4 regions of the Cellulosimicrobium sp. XJ-DQ-B-000 genome follow, and region 2 is predicted to be linked to each of the others. Evidence: predicted binding sites of a transcription regulator. Region 2 holds the regulator's gene; each other region holds the start of a gene.
What was found. The regulator LexA, encoded in region 2, represses DNA repair genes until DNA is damaged. The targets are predictions, from matches to a motif close to TCGAACANNTGTTCGA.
Positions count from the first base shown of each region.

Region 1: the regulator LexA is predicted to act here: its motif matches at 1,411-1,426, upstream of RDI86_RS10500 (YbaK/EbsC family protein).
Region 3: the regulator LexA is predicted to act here: its motif matches at 1,347-1,362, upstream of uvrA (excinuclease ABC subunit UvrA).
Region 4: the regulator LexA is predicted to act here: its motif matches at 1,166-1,181, upstream of RDI86_RS08825 (replicative DNA helicase).

Region 1 covers NZ_JAVHYN010000005.1:252,799-256,405, forward strand. Annotated here, with positions in the region: gene RDI86_RS10490 (DNA polymerase Y family protein) at 1-250, opposite strand, end outside; gene RDI86_RS10495 (hypothetical protein) at 247-1,329, opposite strand; gene RDI86_RS10500 (YbaK/EbsC family protein) at 1,710-2,291, shown strand; gene helR (RNA polymerase recycling motor ATPase HelR) at 2,371-3,607, opposite strand, start outside.
Region 2 covers NZ_JAVHYN010000001.1:90,389-93,995, reverse strand. Annotated here, with positions in the region: gene RDI86_RS00450 (ATP-dependent DNA helicase) at 1-867, shown strand, start outside; gene RDI86_RS00445 (L-lactate dehydrogenase) at 897-1,904, shown strand; gene lexA (transcriptional repressor LexA) at 2,019-2,753, opposite strand; gene RDI86_RS00435 (LysM peptidoglycan-binding domain-containing protein) at 3,089-3,463, shown strand.
Region 3 covers NZ_JAVHYN010000005.1:111,583-115,189, reverse strand. Annotated here, with positions in the region: gene RDI86_RS09905 (TerC family protein) at 1-59, shown strand, start outside; gene RDI86_RS09900 (YciI family protein) at 102-401, opposite strand; gene RDI86_RS09895 (MBL fold metallo-hydrolase) at 509-1,216, opposite strand; gene uvrA (excinuclease ABC subunit UvrA) at 1,392-3,607, shown strand, end outside.
Region 4 covers NZ_JAVHYN010000004.1:230,724-234,330, forward strand. Annotated here, with positions in the region: gene RDI86_RS08825 (replicative DNA helicase) at 1-1,100, opposite strand, end outside; gene RDI86_RS08830 (MATE family efflux transporter) at 1,573-2,868, shown strand; gene rplI (50S ribosomal protein L9) at 2,968-3,414, opposite strand; gene rpsR (30S ribosomal protein S18) at 3,434-3,607, opposite strand, start outside.

The DNA of each region.
Region 1 (3,607 bases), on a different contig from region 2:
CGAACTCGCGGGCGTCGCGCGCGTCGTCGACGTCGAGCAGCTCGAGCTCGGGGCAGCACTCGCGGGCCCGACGGCGGCGCATGCCCCGGCGCACGCCGTGGGCGCGCGCGGTCGCGGAGACGGCGACGACGCGGCGGCCGTCGTGCGTCGCGGCGGGGACGTGCGCGGGGACGTCGCGCACCGCCATCGCCGCGAGCACCGGCCAGTCCGGCACCCACAGGGCCGCCGTGCGGGTCGGGCTCGTGGTCATCCGACGAGCCGGAGCCGGGAGGGCCGGTCGGGGTCGTCGGCCCGGGCGGCCTCGTGGGCGGTCACGGCGGCCCCGGCCACGGTGGCGCCGGTCCCGGCCGCGGGCCGGGTGCCCCGGGCGTCCTCGGCGAGGAACGCGGGCCAGTCCTCGTGGACGAGCGGGAGCTCGACCTCGAGCCGCGCGGGGCGCGCGGCTCCCCCGCGGCCCGCGCGCTCGACGACGAGGGTGCGACGGCGCAGCCAGCCCGCGCCGCGGTCCGCCCCGGACCAGCCGCCACCCGTCACGGTGAGCGCGACGTGCGCGCCCGGCCACGTCCCCGCGGCGACGAGCAGCGCCCCGCGCTCGCGTGCCCGCGCGGCCAGGCGTCGTCGGTCGGGGTCGGTGAGGGCGGCGTCGGGCCCGACGACCACGACGTCCAGGCCGTCGACGAGCGCCGAGATCGCGAGCGCCGCGTCCGGGCCGGGCCGCGGGACGAGCACGACGCGGTCGAGGTCCGCGCCGGCGTCGGCGGCCGCGAGCAGCCCGACGGCGGGGAACCCGACGGCGGCGGTCCACGCCCCGGCCCGCGACGGCCGCGCGACGAGCGCGAGCAGGAGGCTCGTCGAGCCGCGCACCGCCAGCACGGTGCCGCGCTGGAGGGCGCCGAGCGGGAGGAGCGGCGCGAGCGCGTCGTGCACCGGCCACACCCGCTCGTCCGTGCCCGCGTCCCGGCTCGCGCCCGAGGTCCGGACGTGGCGGGTGCGGGCGCGTGCCGGAGGGTCGGGCGGCGCGGGGGCGGGCCGCACGACCGACGAGGCGGCGGCGCCCGCGAGCGGGGCGACCTCGGCGAGGAGGGCGGTGCCGGCGCGCGGGACGGTGTCGGTGCGCGGGACGGTGTCGGTGCGCGGGACGACGGTCGGTGCCGCCGGGGCGGTGAGCGGTTCCGGGGCCGCGGGGGCGACGACGGGACGGTGTCGGCGGACCCCCGTACGCTCCTCCGCACGGCGCAGGACGGCACGGGCGCGCTCGGCCTTGTCGACGGCCGCAGCCGTCGGGCCTGGTGCCCCCGCCCGTTCGGCGGGGTCGGCGAGAAGGGTCATCTCGCCTCCCGGGATGCTGCTCGGACGGGACGCGCACCGCGCGTCGACTGCTGCGGGCGGTGTGCTGCACCCGCTGGCTGTTCGAACAAACGTTCGAACACTTCCAGTGAACGACCGCCGCTCCGAGGTGTCAACTCCGCAGGTCGGAGGCGCCTGCTTCGTCCGAGATGCCCACCCCAACCTTCGACCACCACTGGAGACTTGCCCGAAACCCTCGACCTCTACCTGACCCTCCTCCCCCGCCGACCATGCAGCTGTCGCCCGTCCGGCGGGCGGCACGGGCCGCGACCGCATGCTCGGCGGGCTCGAGGGGCTCCGGGGGCGTGTTCGGCATCCGGCCTCTCCCGCGCGGCGGCCCGCCGGGGTGGCAGGCTGACGCCATGGACGCCCGCACGACCCTGCCCACGCTCGGCTCGCTCACCTGGGAGCCGGCGCTCGACCACCTCGACCTCGTCGCCCCCGTGACCGCCGACGCGCTGCGCCGGTGGGCCGACGCCGACCCGGACGTCGCGACGCTCGTCGCCGTGACGGAGATCGACCCCGACCTCGCCGACACCGCGACGCTCAACGCCGCGTTCGACCTGCCGGTCGAGGCGTCGGCGAACTGCGTCGTCGTGGGCGGCACCCGGGCGGGCGACGAGCGCATCGCCGCCGCCGTCGTGCGGGCCCACACGCGCGCCGACGTCAACACGCGCGTCCGCAAGCTGCTCGACGTGCGCAAGGCGTCGTTCCTGCCGACCGACCGCGCGACGGCCGAGTCCGGGATGGAGTACGGCGGCATCACGCCCGTCGGGCTGCCCGAGGGGTGGCGCGTGCTCGTCGACTCCCGCGTCGTGACCGACGGCGCGCTCGCGCTGATCGGCAGCGGCGTGCGGCGCTCGAAGCTGCTGCTCCCCGGCGACCTGCTGGGCCGCCTGCCCGGTGTCGAGGTCGTCGAGGACCTGGCCGTCCCGGTCGCCTGACCCGTCCCCCTGCCGAGCACGCCCTGGCGGTCGCCACGGGCGGCCTGACGACCGCCAGGTCGTGCTCGACGCCCGGCGGTCAGCGATCCAGGACGACGAGCCGCTGCGTCGCGCGCGTCATCGCGACGTAGCGGTCCACGGCGCCCTCGACGCCGTCGCCGAACGCTTGCGGCTCGACGAGCACCACGAGGTCGAACTCGAGGCCCTTCGCCGTCTCGGGCGTGAGCCACCGCACCCGCGCGGACCCCTCGCCCTCGCCACCGACGCCACCGACGCCACCGACCCTGCCGTCCGACTCCTCGCCGGACGGCCCGGACGGCCGGGACGGCTCGGTGGCACCGATGACGCACGCCGTGCCGTCCGCGTGCTCGGCGAGCCACGCGCCGAGGACCGCGTCGAGGTCCGCGACCGCCCCGTGGGCGACGGGCACGCCCGTGCTGCGCACCGACGTCGGGACGTTCGCGTCCGGGATCGCGGCCCGGACGACGGGCTCCGCCTCGGCCATGACCTCCCGCGGCGTGCGGTAGTTGACGCTCAGCGACGCCTCCTCGACGCGGGCGAAGCCCACGCGCGCGAGCCGCTCGCGCCAGCCCTCGGGGAAGCCGTGGCGGGCCTGGGCCCGGTCCCCGACGACCGTGACGCTGCGCGACGGGCAGCGGCTGAGGACCATCTGCCACTCGGCGTCGGTGAGCTCCTGCGCCTCGTCGACGACGACGTGCGCGAAGGGCCCCGCGAGGCGGTCCGGCGTCGCGACGACGAGCGCGCCGTCGTCCACGAGCGCGTCGCGCAGGTCCTGGCCGCGGAGCATCTGCATGACCCCGAGCTCGCTGTCGTCGGTCGCCACGAGGTGGTCGACGACGTCGTCCATGCGCGCGCGCTCCGCCGCCACGGCGGCCTCGTTGCGGCGGCGTCGGCGCGACGCCTCCGGGTCGCCGAGCCGACGGCGCGCGGCGTCGAGCAGCGGGAGGTCCGCCGTCGTCCACGCGTGCGCGTCCGGGCGCTGGAGCGCGCGCACCTGCTCGGGCGTGAGCGACGGCGCGCACAGCCGCAGGTAGGCGGGCACGGACCACAGGTCGGCCACGAGGTCCGTCGGCTCGACGAGCGGCCACGCGCGGTCGAACGCGGCACCGAGCCCGCGGTGGCCGCGCAGGGCGCGGCGCACGTCGCCGGCCTCGACGTCGACGCCGTCCTCCGCGGCTCCCCCGCAGGCCTTGTCCACGAGGATCTCGACGAGCGCGGCCCAGACGTCGTCGCGCGCCTCGTTGTGCGGGGTGCCCGGGTCCACGGACTCGAACGCCTCGGCCCAGTCGGCCGGG
Region 2 (3,607 bases):
GACGGCGCGAGCCGCCTGCACGCCGCCCCGCTCGGCGTGGCGGGCCTCATCCGGACCCACCTGCTCGCGGAGCGCACCGGCGTCTTCACGTCCGCGACGCTCGCGCTCGGCGGGAGCTTCGACGCCGTCGCGCGCACCTTCGGGCTCGGCCCCGCGGCGACGGGCGGAGCCGCGGACGCGGGCGACGGCGACGCGCCGCGCTGGCGCGGGCTCGACGTCGGGAGCCCGTTCGACTACCCGCGCCAGGGCATCCTCTACGTCGCGAAGCGCCTGCCGACGCCCGGCCGCGAGGCGTCGACCGAGCACCAGCTCGACGAGATCGCGGCGCTCGTCGAGGCCGCCGGCGGTCGGACCCTCGGCCTGTTCTCCTCGCGGCGCGCCGCGGTGGCCGCGGCGGAGGCGATGCGCGAGCGGCTGGACGTGCCGGTCCTGTGCCAGGGCGACGACCAGCTGCCGACCCTCGTGCGGGAGTTCGCCGAGGACCCGGCGACGTGCTTGTTCGGCACGCTTTCGCTGTGGCAGGGCGTGGACGTGCCCGGGCCGTCGTGCCAGCTCGTGCTCATCGACCGCATCCCGTTCCCGCGCCCGGACGACCCGGTGAGGTCGGCGCGGGCTCGCGCCGTCGAGGCCGCGGGTGGCAACGGGTTCATGCAGGTCTCCGCGACGCACGCGGCCCTCCTGCTCGCCCAGGGTGCCGGGCGGCTCGTGCGGTCCACGGCCGACCGCGGGGTCGTCGCGGTCCTGGACCCGCGGCTCGTGACGGCGCGCTACGGGTCGTTCCTCACGCGGTCCATGCCAGGGTTCTGGCAGACGACCGACCGCGACGTGGCCACCGCTGCGCTCCGCCGCCTCGCCGCCCTAGGCTGAGCCCTTTCCAGCGACTTCACGGAGGCGACATGACGAGCACGTCACCGCAGGGCACCGGCGACGCGACCACGGGCGGTCCGGGAGGGGGAGCGCGGACCACGAAGCTCGCGATCGTCGGCGCCGGTGCCGTCGGCTCGACGCTGGCCTACGCCGCGCTCATGCGCGGCGCGGCGCGCACGGTGGCGCTCCTCGACGTCAACCGCGCGAAGGTCGAGGCCGAGGTCCTCGACCTCCAGCACGGCATCCAGTTCATGCCCATGGCGCGCGTCGAGGGGTCCGACGACGTCGCGGTGTGCGCGGGCGCCGACGTCGTCGTGGTCACGGCCGGCGCCAAGCAGAAGCCGGGCCAGACGCGTCTCGACCTCGCCGAGGGCACGATCGGGCTCATGCGGACGATCCTCCCGGGCCTCGTGGAGGTCGCCCCGGATGCCGTCTACGTCATGGTGACCAACCCGGTCGACATCGTCACGTACGCGGCGCTCAAGTTCTCGGGGCTGCCCCCGACCCAGCTCTTCGGCAGCGGCACCGTGCTCGACTCCTCGCGGCTGCGGTTCCTCGTGGCGCAGCACTGCGGCGTCGCGGTGCAGAACGTGCACGCGTACATCGCGGGGGAGCACGGCGACAGCGAGATCCCGCTCTGGAGCTCCGCGACGATCGGCGGTGCGCCGCTGCTCGAGTGGCAGGGCATCGGCGGTCGGGGACCGCTCACGGGCGACGTGCGCGACGAGATCGCGCGGGAGGTCGTGCAGTCGGCCTACCGGATCATCGAGGGCAAGGGCGCGACCAACTACGCGGTCGGGCTCGCGGGCACCCGGATCATCGAGGCGGTGCTCGCCGACGAGCACCGGGTGCTGCCCGTGTCGACGCTCCTCGACGGCATCTACGGGCTCGAGGACGTCTGCCTGTCGCTCCCGACGCTCGTCGACCGCCGGGGCGCGACGGAGCGCGTCGAGGTCCCGCTCGCGGACGACGAGCTCGCGGGCCTGCGCTCGTCCGCGGAGTCGCTGCGCGCGGTCGCGCGACGCTTCGGGCTCTGAGCCCACGGGCCCGTCGGGCCCGGCACGACGAGAGCCGGGCGGTCGAGGGACCGCCCGGCTCTCGTGCTGTCCGGAGCCTGCCCGCAGGGGCGCCCGGAGCCGCTCGGGGACCGTTCAGAGGCTGCGCAGGACGGAGACGACGCGCCCCAGCACCTGGGCGTCGTCGCCGGGGATCGGGTCGTACGCGGCGTTGTGCGGCATGAGCCAGACGTGGCCGTCGGCGCGCCGCAGGCTCTTCACGGTGGCCTCGCCGTCGATCATCGCGGCCACGATCTCGCCGTTCTCCGCGACCGGCTGGCGCCGCACGACGACCCAGTCGCCGTCGCAGATCGCGGCGTCGATCATCGAGTCGCCCTGCACGCGCAGGAGGAAGAGCTCTCCCTCGCCGACGAGCTGGCGCGGCAGCGGGAAGACGTCCTCCACGACCTGCTCCGCGAGGATCGGGCCACCGGCGGCGATACGGCCGACGACGGGGACGTACGACGGCGCGGGGTGGGCCTCGTCGTACGCCGGCTCGGGGGCCGTGCCAGCTGGCGCGAGCGGGGTCGCGCGGCGGGCGTCGTCGGGCTGGACCACCTCGATGGCGCGCGGACGGTTCGGGTCGCGCCGCAGGAAACCCTTGCGCTCGAGCGTGGTGAGCTGGTGCTTGACGGAGGACGGGCTCGTGAGCCCGACGGCCTCGCCGATCTCGCGCATGCTCGGCGGGTAGCCGCGCTGCTCGACGCACGCGCGGATGGTCTCGAGCACGAGCCGCTGGCGCGGGGTGAGCCCGTCACCCCCTGCCGACCCGTCCGGCAGCTCGCGCACCTCGGCGAGCCCCCGTGCCCTGTCCGTGCCTCGTCCCGCCATGGTCGCTCCGCCCTCGTCCGTCGCGTGCCGCCGGCGCCAGCCGGGCCTGCGGCCTCCCTCCCCGGGGCGTGCGCCCCGGGACCTCGGTCGCTCCTCCGGGTCCGAGCGGACATGTCCGGCGAACCGACCTGAGCCCAGGCTAGGGGAGGATGCGACACGAATCAAACACCTGTTCGAGCATGTCTCGACTCTGTCGGTCGTTCGTGATAGACCTTCGTACAGATGTTCTACGTACAGGTGTTCGACCGCAGCGGGTCGGCGTGGAGATGAGACGGGCACGCGGGTCCGATCGACCGGGGAAGGCGATCGGGCTCGCGGGCCGGGACGGAGGGGACATGGACACGGTGGCGATGGCGACGGCAGCGCCGCCCGCGCTCGGGCGGGGAGTTGCGGCGGAGCGAGGCGTGCGCCCGCAGGCACCGCTGCGGCTCACGCGACGCGGCCGTGCGGTCCTCGTGCTCCTCGTGGCCGTCGTGCTCGTCCTCGCGGCACGCGTCGGCCTGGCCGTCGCGGGCGGGCCCGGGGAGCCGGTCGAGGTCCGGGTCCACGTCGTGAGCACGGGGGAGACCCTGTGGGAGCTTGCCCAGGGAGTCGCGGCCCCGGGCGAGGATCTCCGTGAGGTGGTCAGCGGGCTCGTCGAGCTGAACGGCCTGTCGTCGTCGGGCGTGCAGGCCGGCCAGACGATCCTGCTCCCGGTCGCCGAGCGGTGACGCGGCGCTCGGCCGTGGCCCAGGTCCTGTGACGCAGCACACGGTGCCGACGCGCGACAGGTCGCGACCGAGGGTTGCGCCGCTCCGTTAGGTCCGCCTAAGTTAGTGTCACCTCACACGCCAGCTGGGGGGCTGGGCGGACGA
Region 3 (3,607 bases), on a different contig from region 2:
CCGCGGGGGAGACCCCGCCGCAGAGCGGCGGGGTCCCTCGTGGGGGCGCCGCGCGCTAGCGCCCGGCCAGGACGGCGGTGCCGGCGAGCGGGCGGCCCGGCTCAGACGCGGTCCGCCCAGTCGCCGATCACCGGCGACCACGGGCGGACCGTGCGCTGTGCGACCAGCCCGGCGCGCGCGAAGGGGTCCTCGTCGAGGACCGCGGCGACGGCGTCGGGCGTCTCCCCGTCGAGGACGAGCAGCGCTCCGGCGGGCGCGTCCTCGTGGGCGGGAAGCGGACCGGAGGCGAGCAGCGTGCCCCGGGTGTGGAGGTCGGCGAGGAACGCGCGGTGCTCGGGTCGCAGGGCGTCGAGCTCGGCGCTGCGGTCGGCGTAGACGTAGGTGACGGCGTGGATCGGCATGGAGCCAGTGAACCAGGCCGGCCCGACGGCGCGGGGCCCGGTCCGCGCCTCGGCTGCGCCCCGTGCTGCCTGCCGCCCGCTACCGGTCCCGCGCCATCGGCCACGCGCTACCAGCCCCGCTCACGCCACTCGGCGAGGTGCGGCCGCTCGGCACCGAGCGTCGTGTCGGCGCCGTGACCGGGATAGACCCACGTGGCGTCGTCGAACCGGTCGAAGACCCGCTCGACGACGTCGGACAGCAGGCTCGCGAACCGCGCCGGGTCGCGGTCGGTGTTCCCGACCCCGCCGGGGAAGAGCGAGTCCCCGGTGAACAGGTGCACCCGGCCGGGCACGGCGTCGGCCTCGGCGACGTCGTCCGGCTCGCGGTAGGCGAGCGCGACGGAGCCCGGCGTGTGCCCGCGCAGCGCCACGACCTCGAGGTCGATCGCGCCCACCCGCAGCACGTCCCGGTGCCGTAGGCGGCGCTCGACGGGTACGCCGGACGCCGCGGCGACCGCGTCCGCGTCGGGCTCGCCGGCAGCCGACCACGCGCCCGTCGCACCGACGACCGGCGCGAGCGCCCGGAGATGGTCGGCGTGCCGGTGCGTCGTGACGACGCCGTCGAGCCGTCCCGACGGCGAGCCCGCCCGCACGAGGCCGAGCACGTCGTCGGGCGCGTCGGCGGCGTCGACGAGGAGCTGGGCGCCGGTGCGCCGGCACGTGAGGAGGTAGACGTCGTTCGCGAGCGGCCCGACGGCGAGCTTGCGGATCTCGACCTCGTCGAGGCGTCGCAGGTCGTGCGGGCCGCCCACGGCGACCTGTCCGGTGTACGTCATGCGCCCAGTGTGCCGTCCGCTCGCGGCGGGCGGTGCGCCGCGACCCCGGGCCGCGGTGACCCGGGTCACGGCGGAGCGCGTGGACGTGGGGCGCTCGTGTGCGTTCGCCGGGTGCCGTGCGGAGGTGACGTCGAACACCTGTGCGAGTGTGGGTGGTCCGCCGTACGATGCTGCGGTGAGCAATCGCCTCGTCATCTCCGGTGCCCGCGAGCACAACCTGCGCAACGTCGACCTCGACCTCCCGCGCGACAAGCTCATCGTCTTCACGGGGCTCTCCGGCTCGGGCAAGTCGTCGCTCGCCTTCGACACCATCTTCGCGGAGGGGCAGCGCCGGTACGTCGAGTCGCTGTCCGCGTACGCGCGCCAGTTCCTCGGCCAGATGGACAAGCCGGACGTCGACTTCATCGAGGGCCTGTCTCCCGCGGTCTCGATCGACCAGAAGTCCACGAACCGCAACCCGCGCTCGACCGTCGGCACCATCACCGAGGTCTACGACTACCTGCGCCTGCTGTTCTCGCGCGCCGGGACGCAGCACTGCCCGGTGTGCGGCGAGCGCGTCACCGCGCAGACCCCGCAGCAGATCGTCGACCGCCTCCTCGAGCTGCCCGAGGGCACGCGCTACCAGGTCCTCGCCCCGGTCGTGCGCGGCCGCAAGGGCGAGTACTCCGAGCTCTTCAAGGAGCTGCAGACCAAGGGCTTCGCCCGCGCCCGCGTCGACGGCGAGGTGCGCACCCTCACGGACGTCCCGGCGCTCGAGAAGAAGCTCAAGCACGACATCGAGGTGGTCGTCGACCGCCTCGTCGCGCGCGAGGGCGTCCAGCGCCGGCTCACCGACTCGGTCGAGACGGCACTCGGGCTCGCGGGCGGGCTCGTCGTCGTCGAGCTCGTCGACGCGGACGCGGACGACCCGGCCCGGGAGCGCCGTTTCTCGGAGAAGCGCGCGTGCCCGAACGACCACGAGCTCGCGCTCGACGAGATCGAGCCGCGCACGTTCTCCTTCAACGCCCCGTACGGCGCGTGCCCGGAGTGCACGGGCATCGGGTTCCGCCTCGAGGTGGACCCGGACCTCGTGGTGCCGGACGACGAGAAGTCGCTGCGCGAGGGCGCGGTCGCGCCGTGGGCGCAGATCTCGTCGGAGTACTTCGAGCGCGTCCTCACGGCGCTCGCGGACGACCTGGGCTTCTCCATGGACACGCCGTGGCGCGCACTGCCCGAGCGCGCGAAGAAGGCCGTGCTCCACGGCCAGAACCACCAGGTGCACGTGCGGTACAAGAACCGCTGGGGCCGTGAGCGGCAGTACTCGACCGGCTTCGAGGGCGTCATCACCTTCCTCGAGCGCCGGCACACCGAGACCGAGTCGGACTGGTCGAAGGAGAAGTACGAGGCCTTCATGCGCGAGGTCCCGTGCCCCGTGTGCCAGGGGGCACGCCTCAAGCCGGAGGTGCTCGCGGTCAAGGTCGGCGGCAGGTCCATCTGGGACGTGTGCCGCCTGCCCCTGCGCGAGGCCGCGGCGTTCCTCGGCTCGCTCGAGCTCGGCGCGCGCGAGCGCGCCATCGCGACCGAGGTCCTCAAGGAGATCGACGCGCGCCTCGGGTTCCTGCTCGACGTCGGCCTCGACTACCTCTCGCTCGAGCGACCGGCCGCGACGCTCTCCGGCGGCGAGGCGCAGCGCATCCGGCTCGCGACGCAGATCGGATCGGGCCTGGTCGGCGTGCTCTACGTGCTGGACGAGCCGAGCATCGGCCTGCACCAGCGCGACAACCGCCGGCTCATCGAGACGCTCACGCGCCTGCGCGACCTCGGGAACACGCTCATCGTCGTCGAGCACGACGAGGACACCATCCGCACCGCGGACTGGGTCGTCGACATCGGCCCGGGCGCGGGGGAGCACGGGGGGCGCGTCGTGCACTCGGGCGACTACGCGGGCCTGCTCGAGGCGCCGGAGTCCGTCACGGGCGCGTACCTGTCGGGGCGTCGCAGCATCCCGCTGCCGGCGCAGCGGCGCCCGACGGACCCGGGCCGTCAGATCAAGGTGGTCGGCGCGCGCGAGCACAACCTCACGGGCATCGACGTGAGCTTCCCGCTCGGCACGTTCACCGCGGTCACCGGCGTCTCCGGCTCCGGCAAGTCCACGCTCGTGAACTCGATCCTCTACACCGTCCTCGCCAACGAGCTCAACGGGGCCCGGCAGGTCGCGGGCCGCCACACGCGCGTCACCGGCCTCGAGCACCTCGACAAGGTCGTGCACGTGGACCAGGGCCCGATCGGGCGCACGCCGCGGTCGAACCCCGCGACGTACACCGGCGTGTGGGACCACGTGCGCAAGCTGTTCGCGGAGACGACCGAGGCCAAGGTGCGCGGGTACACGCCGGGCCGGTTCTCCTTCAACGT
Region 4 (3,607 bases), on a different contig from region 2:
CCGTCGCCCAGCCAGACCCCGAGCGCGTAGGGGTGGATCGGGAGGTCCGCCTCAGGAAGGTCCAGCGGTGCCGTCGTGGCGATCGAGTGGTTCGCACGGTTGTCCGCCGTGACACAACGGACCGTGGCTGCGAGCTCCTCGGTCGTACGGACGGACGACTCGGGCGTCTCGCCGGCGCGGACCGCGCGTCGCTGGGCACGGGTCGAGGTCACCCACTGGTGCTGCGCGTCCGCGACGATCACGGTGCCGTCGTCGAGCTCGACCTCGTAGCAGGGGCGGTCGACCATGACCTCGGTCGCGGCGACGACGCGCGTGGGCGTCCCGTCCGCGGAGACCAGGAGATCACCGACCGCGACCTCGCCCATCGTCGTCCAGCCCGACGGCGTGGGCAGCGGCGTGTCGAGCGCGAGGGCCTTGCCGATGGCCGGGCGCGCCGCGACGACGATCATCTGGCCGGGGTGCAGGCCGTTGGTGAGCCGGTCGAAGTCGGAGTAGCCGGTGGGGACGCCGGTCATGCCCTCGCCGCGCCCCTGGGCGGCCTCGATCTCGTCGAACGTGGGCCCGAGGATCTCGGCGAGGGGGAGGTAGTCCTCCGTCGTGCGCCGCTCCGTGACGGCGTAGACCTCGGCCTGGGCGTTGTTGACGATCTCGTCGACGTCGCCGCCGTCGGTCGCGTAGCCCAGCTGCACGATGCGCGTGCCCGCCTCGACGAGGCGGCGCAGGACCGCACGCTCGCGGACGATGCGCGCGTAGTACCCGGCGTTGGCGGCGGTCGGCACGCCGGCCATCAGGTCGTGGATGTAGGGCGCGCCGCCGATGCGCTGGAGCTCGCCGCGCTTGGTCAGCTCCGCGACGACGGTGATGGCGTCGGCGGGCTCGCCGCGACCGTAGAGGTCGATGATCGACTCGTAGACGATCTCGTGCGCCGGACGGTAGAAGTCGGAGCCGCGGATCTGCTCGATGACGTCCGCGATGGCGTCCTTCGACAGCAGCATGCCGCCGAGCACGCTCATCTCGGCGGCGACGTCCTGGGGCGGCGTCCGGTCGAACCCCGACGGCCCCGGTCCCCCGTAGCTCTCCTCGAGCTCCTCGATCGACATGCGCCCCTCGCTCCCCCGGGACTGGAACGGCCCTTGCGGGACCGCACGACCGGGACCACTCTTCGTCGTACACGTGTTCTACCGCGGGCCACCCACACGACTGTCCCGGTGGCCGCGCCCCCCGCCTCCGACAGGCACGACCCCGCGACACTAGATCGCGACCGGACGCCCTGCAAACGGCCCTGTGCACGCCCGGTGGACAGGGACCCCCGTTCCTGTGGACACAGTCCCCCACACTGTGCACACCCGGTGGAAAACGGTGTGGACAACCTCACGATCTTCCTGTGTACATCGCCGTGAGCGGCCTCTGACCAGCCTCATCACTACCCTCAGGGGTGTGGAAGAAAGAAAGTCGGGCGACACGCCGACGACACGCCGGACACCGTCCGGCCACCCCGACGACACCGGGCCGCCGTCCGGCCCCGGTACGTCGTCCACAGGTCGCCGCGCACGGTCCCGGCTCGACCGCGAGATCCTGGCCCTCGCCGTCCCCGCGCTCGGCGCGCTCGTGGCCGAGCCGCTGTTCGTGCTCGTCGACAGTGCCGTCGTCGGCCACCTCGGCACCGCGCAGCTCGCGGGCCTCTCCCTCGCGTCGACACTCCTCGTGACCCTCGTCGGCCTGTGCGTCTTCCTCGCCTACGCGACCACGGCCGCCGTCGCGCGCCGCATCGGCGCGGGCCACACGCGGGAGGCCCTCCAGTCCGGGATCGACGGCCTCTGGCTCGCCGTCGGGCTGGGCGCGCTCCTCGCCGCCGTCCTGTGGACGACGGCCCCGTGGGCCGTCGGCGCGATGGGCGGCACGGGTGAGGTCGCCGAGCACGCCGTGGTCTACCTCCGCTGGTCCGCGCTCGGCCTCCCCGGGATGCTCCTCGTCCTCGCGTCCACCGGCGTCCTGCGCGGCATGCAGGACACCCGGACGCCCCTGTGGGTCGCCGCGGGCGGCGCGACGTTCAACGCGGTCCTCAACGTCGTCCTCGTCTACGGGGCAGGGCTCGGGATCGCCGGGTCCGGCATCGGGACGGCCGTCGCCCAGCTCACCATGGGCGCGGTGCTCGTCGTGGTCGTGGTGCGCGGCGCCCGGCGCCACGGCGCGTCGCTGCGGCCCGCCGCGGGCGGGATCTGGGCCAACGCGCGCGCCGGCGCGCCGCTCTTCGTCCGCACGCTCTCGCTCCGCCTCGCGATCCTCCTCACCGTGTTCGTCGCGACCGGGCTCGGGGAGGTCACGCTCGCGGGCTACCAGGTCGTGAACTCCGTCTGGGGGCTCGCGGCGTTCGCGCTCGACGCGCTCGCCATCGCGGCGCAGGCGCTCGTCGGGCACGGGCTGGGGGCCGACGACGTCCCCCGCGTCCGCGCCGTCCTGCGCCGCACCCTCCAGTGGGGCGTGGCCGCCGGGGCAGGGCTGGGTGTCGTCATGGCTGCGGGCGGCTGGTGGTTCGCGCTCCTCTTCACGTCCGATCCCGAGGTGCGCACCGCCGTCGCCGTCGGCATGGCGGTGTGCGGAGTCCTCCTGCCGATGGCGGGGTGGGTGTTCGTGCTCGACGGCGTCCTCATCGGCGCCGGGGACGGCCGCTTCCTCGCCTGGGCGGGCATGCTCACGCTCGTGGTCTACGCGCCGTTCGCGCTCGCCGTCCGGCACTGGGCGCCCGACGGCGCGGCGGGCCTCGCGTGGCTCTGGCTCGCCTTCGCAGGGGTCTTCATGGCGGCACGCGCCCTCACCACGGGGCTCCGTGCGCGCGGGAGCGCCTGGATGGTCACCGGCACCGCCTGAGGGCTCGGCGCACGCAGCCGAGCACGACGGGGCCGGACGCGACGAAGGCCCGGCCCCTCCGAGGAGGGGCCGGGCCTTCGTGGACTGCTCAGCAGCAGATCAGGCAGCGACGACCTTCACCGCGAGGGTCGCGGAGACCTCCGGGTGGAGGCGGACGGAGACCGTGTAGTCCCCCGTCGCCTTGATCGGCTGACCGATCTCGATCTTGCGCTTGTCGACCGACGCACCGGCGGCCGTCACGGCGGACGCGATGTCCGCCGTCGTGACAGCGCCGAAGAGGCGACCGGCAGCGCCGGCCTTCGCCTCGACGACGACCGGCTTCGCCTGCAGCGAGTCGCGGATCGCCTTCGCGTCGTCGAGCGACGCGATCTCGCGGGCCTTGCGCGCCTTGCGGATCGCAGTCACCTGCGACTCGGCGCCCTTGGACCACGGCGTGGCGAGCTTGCGCGGGACGAGGAAGTTACGGGCGTACCCGTCCTTCACCTCGACGACGTCGCCGGGCTCACCGAGACCGGTGACCTCGTGGGTCAGGATCAGCTTGGCCATGAGTTCTCTCCCTTCCCGCTCAGCGAGCCGTCGACGTGTACGGCAGCAGCGCCATCTCGCGCGCGTTCTTCACCGCACGGGCGATCTGGCGCTGCTCCTGGACGGAGACGCCGGTCACGCGACGCGCGCGGATCTTGCCGCGGTCGGAGATGAACTTGCGCAGCAGCGCGGTGTCCTTGTAGTCGACCGACTC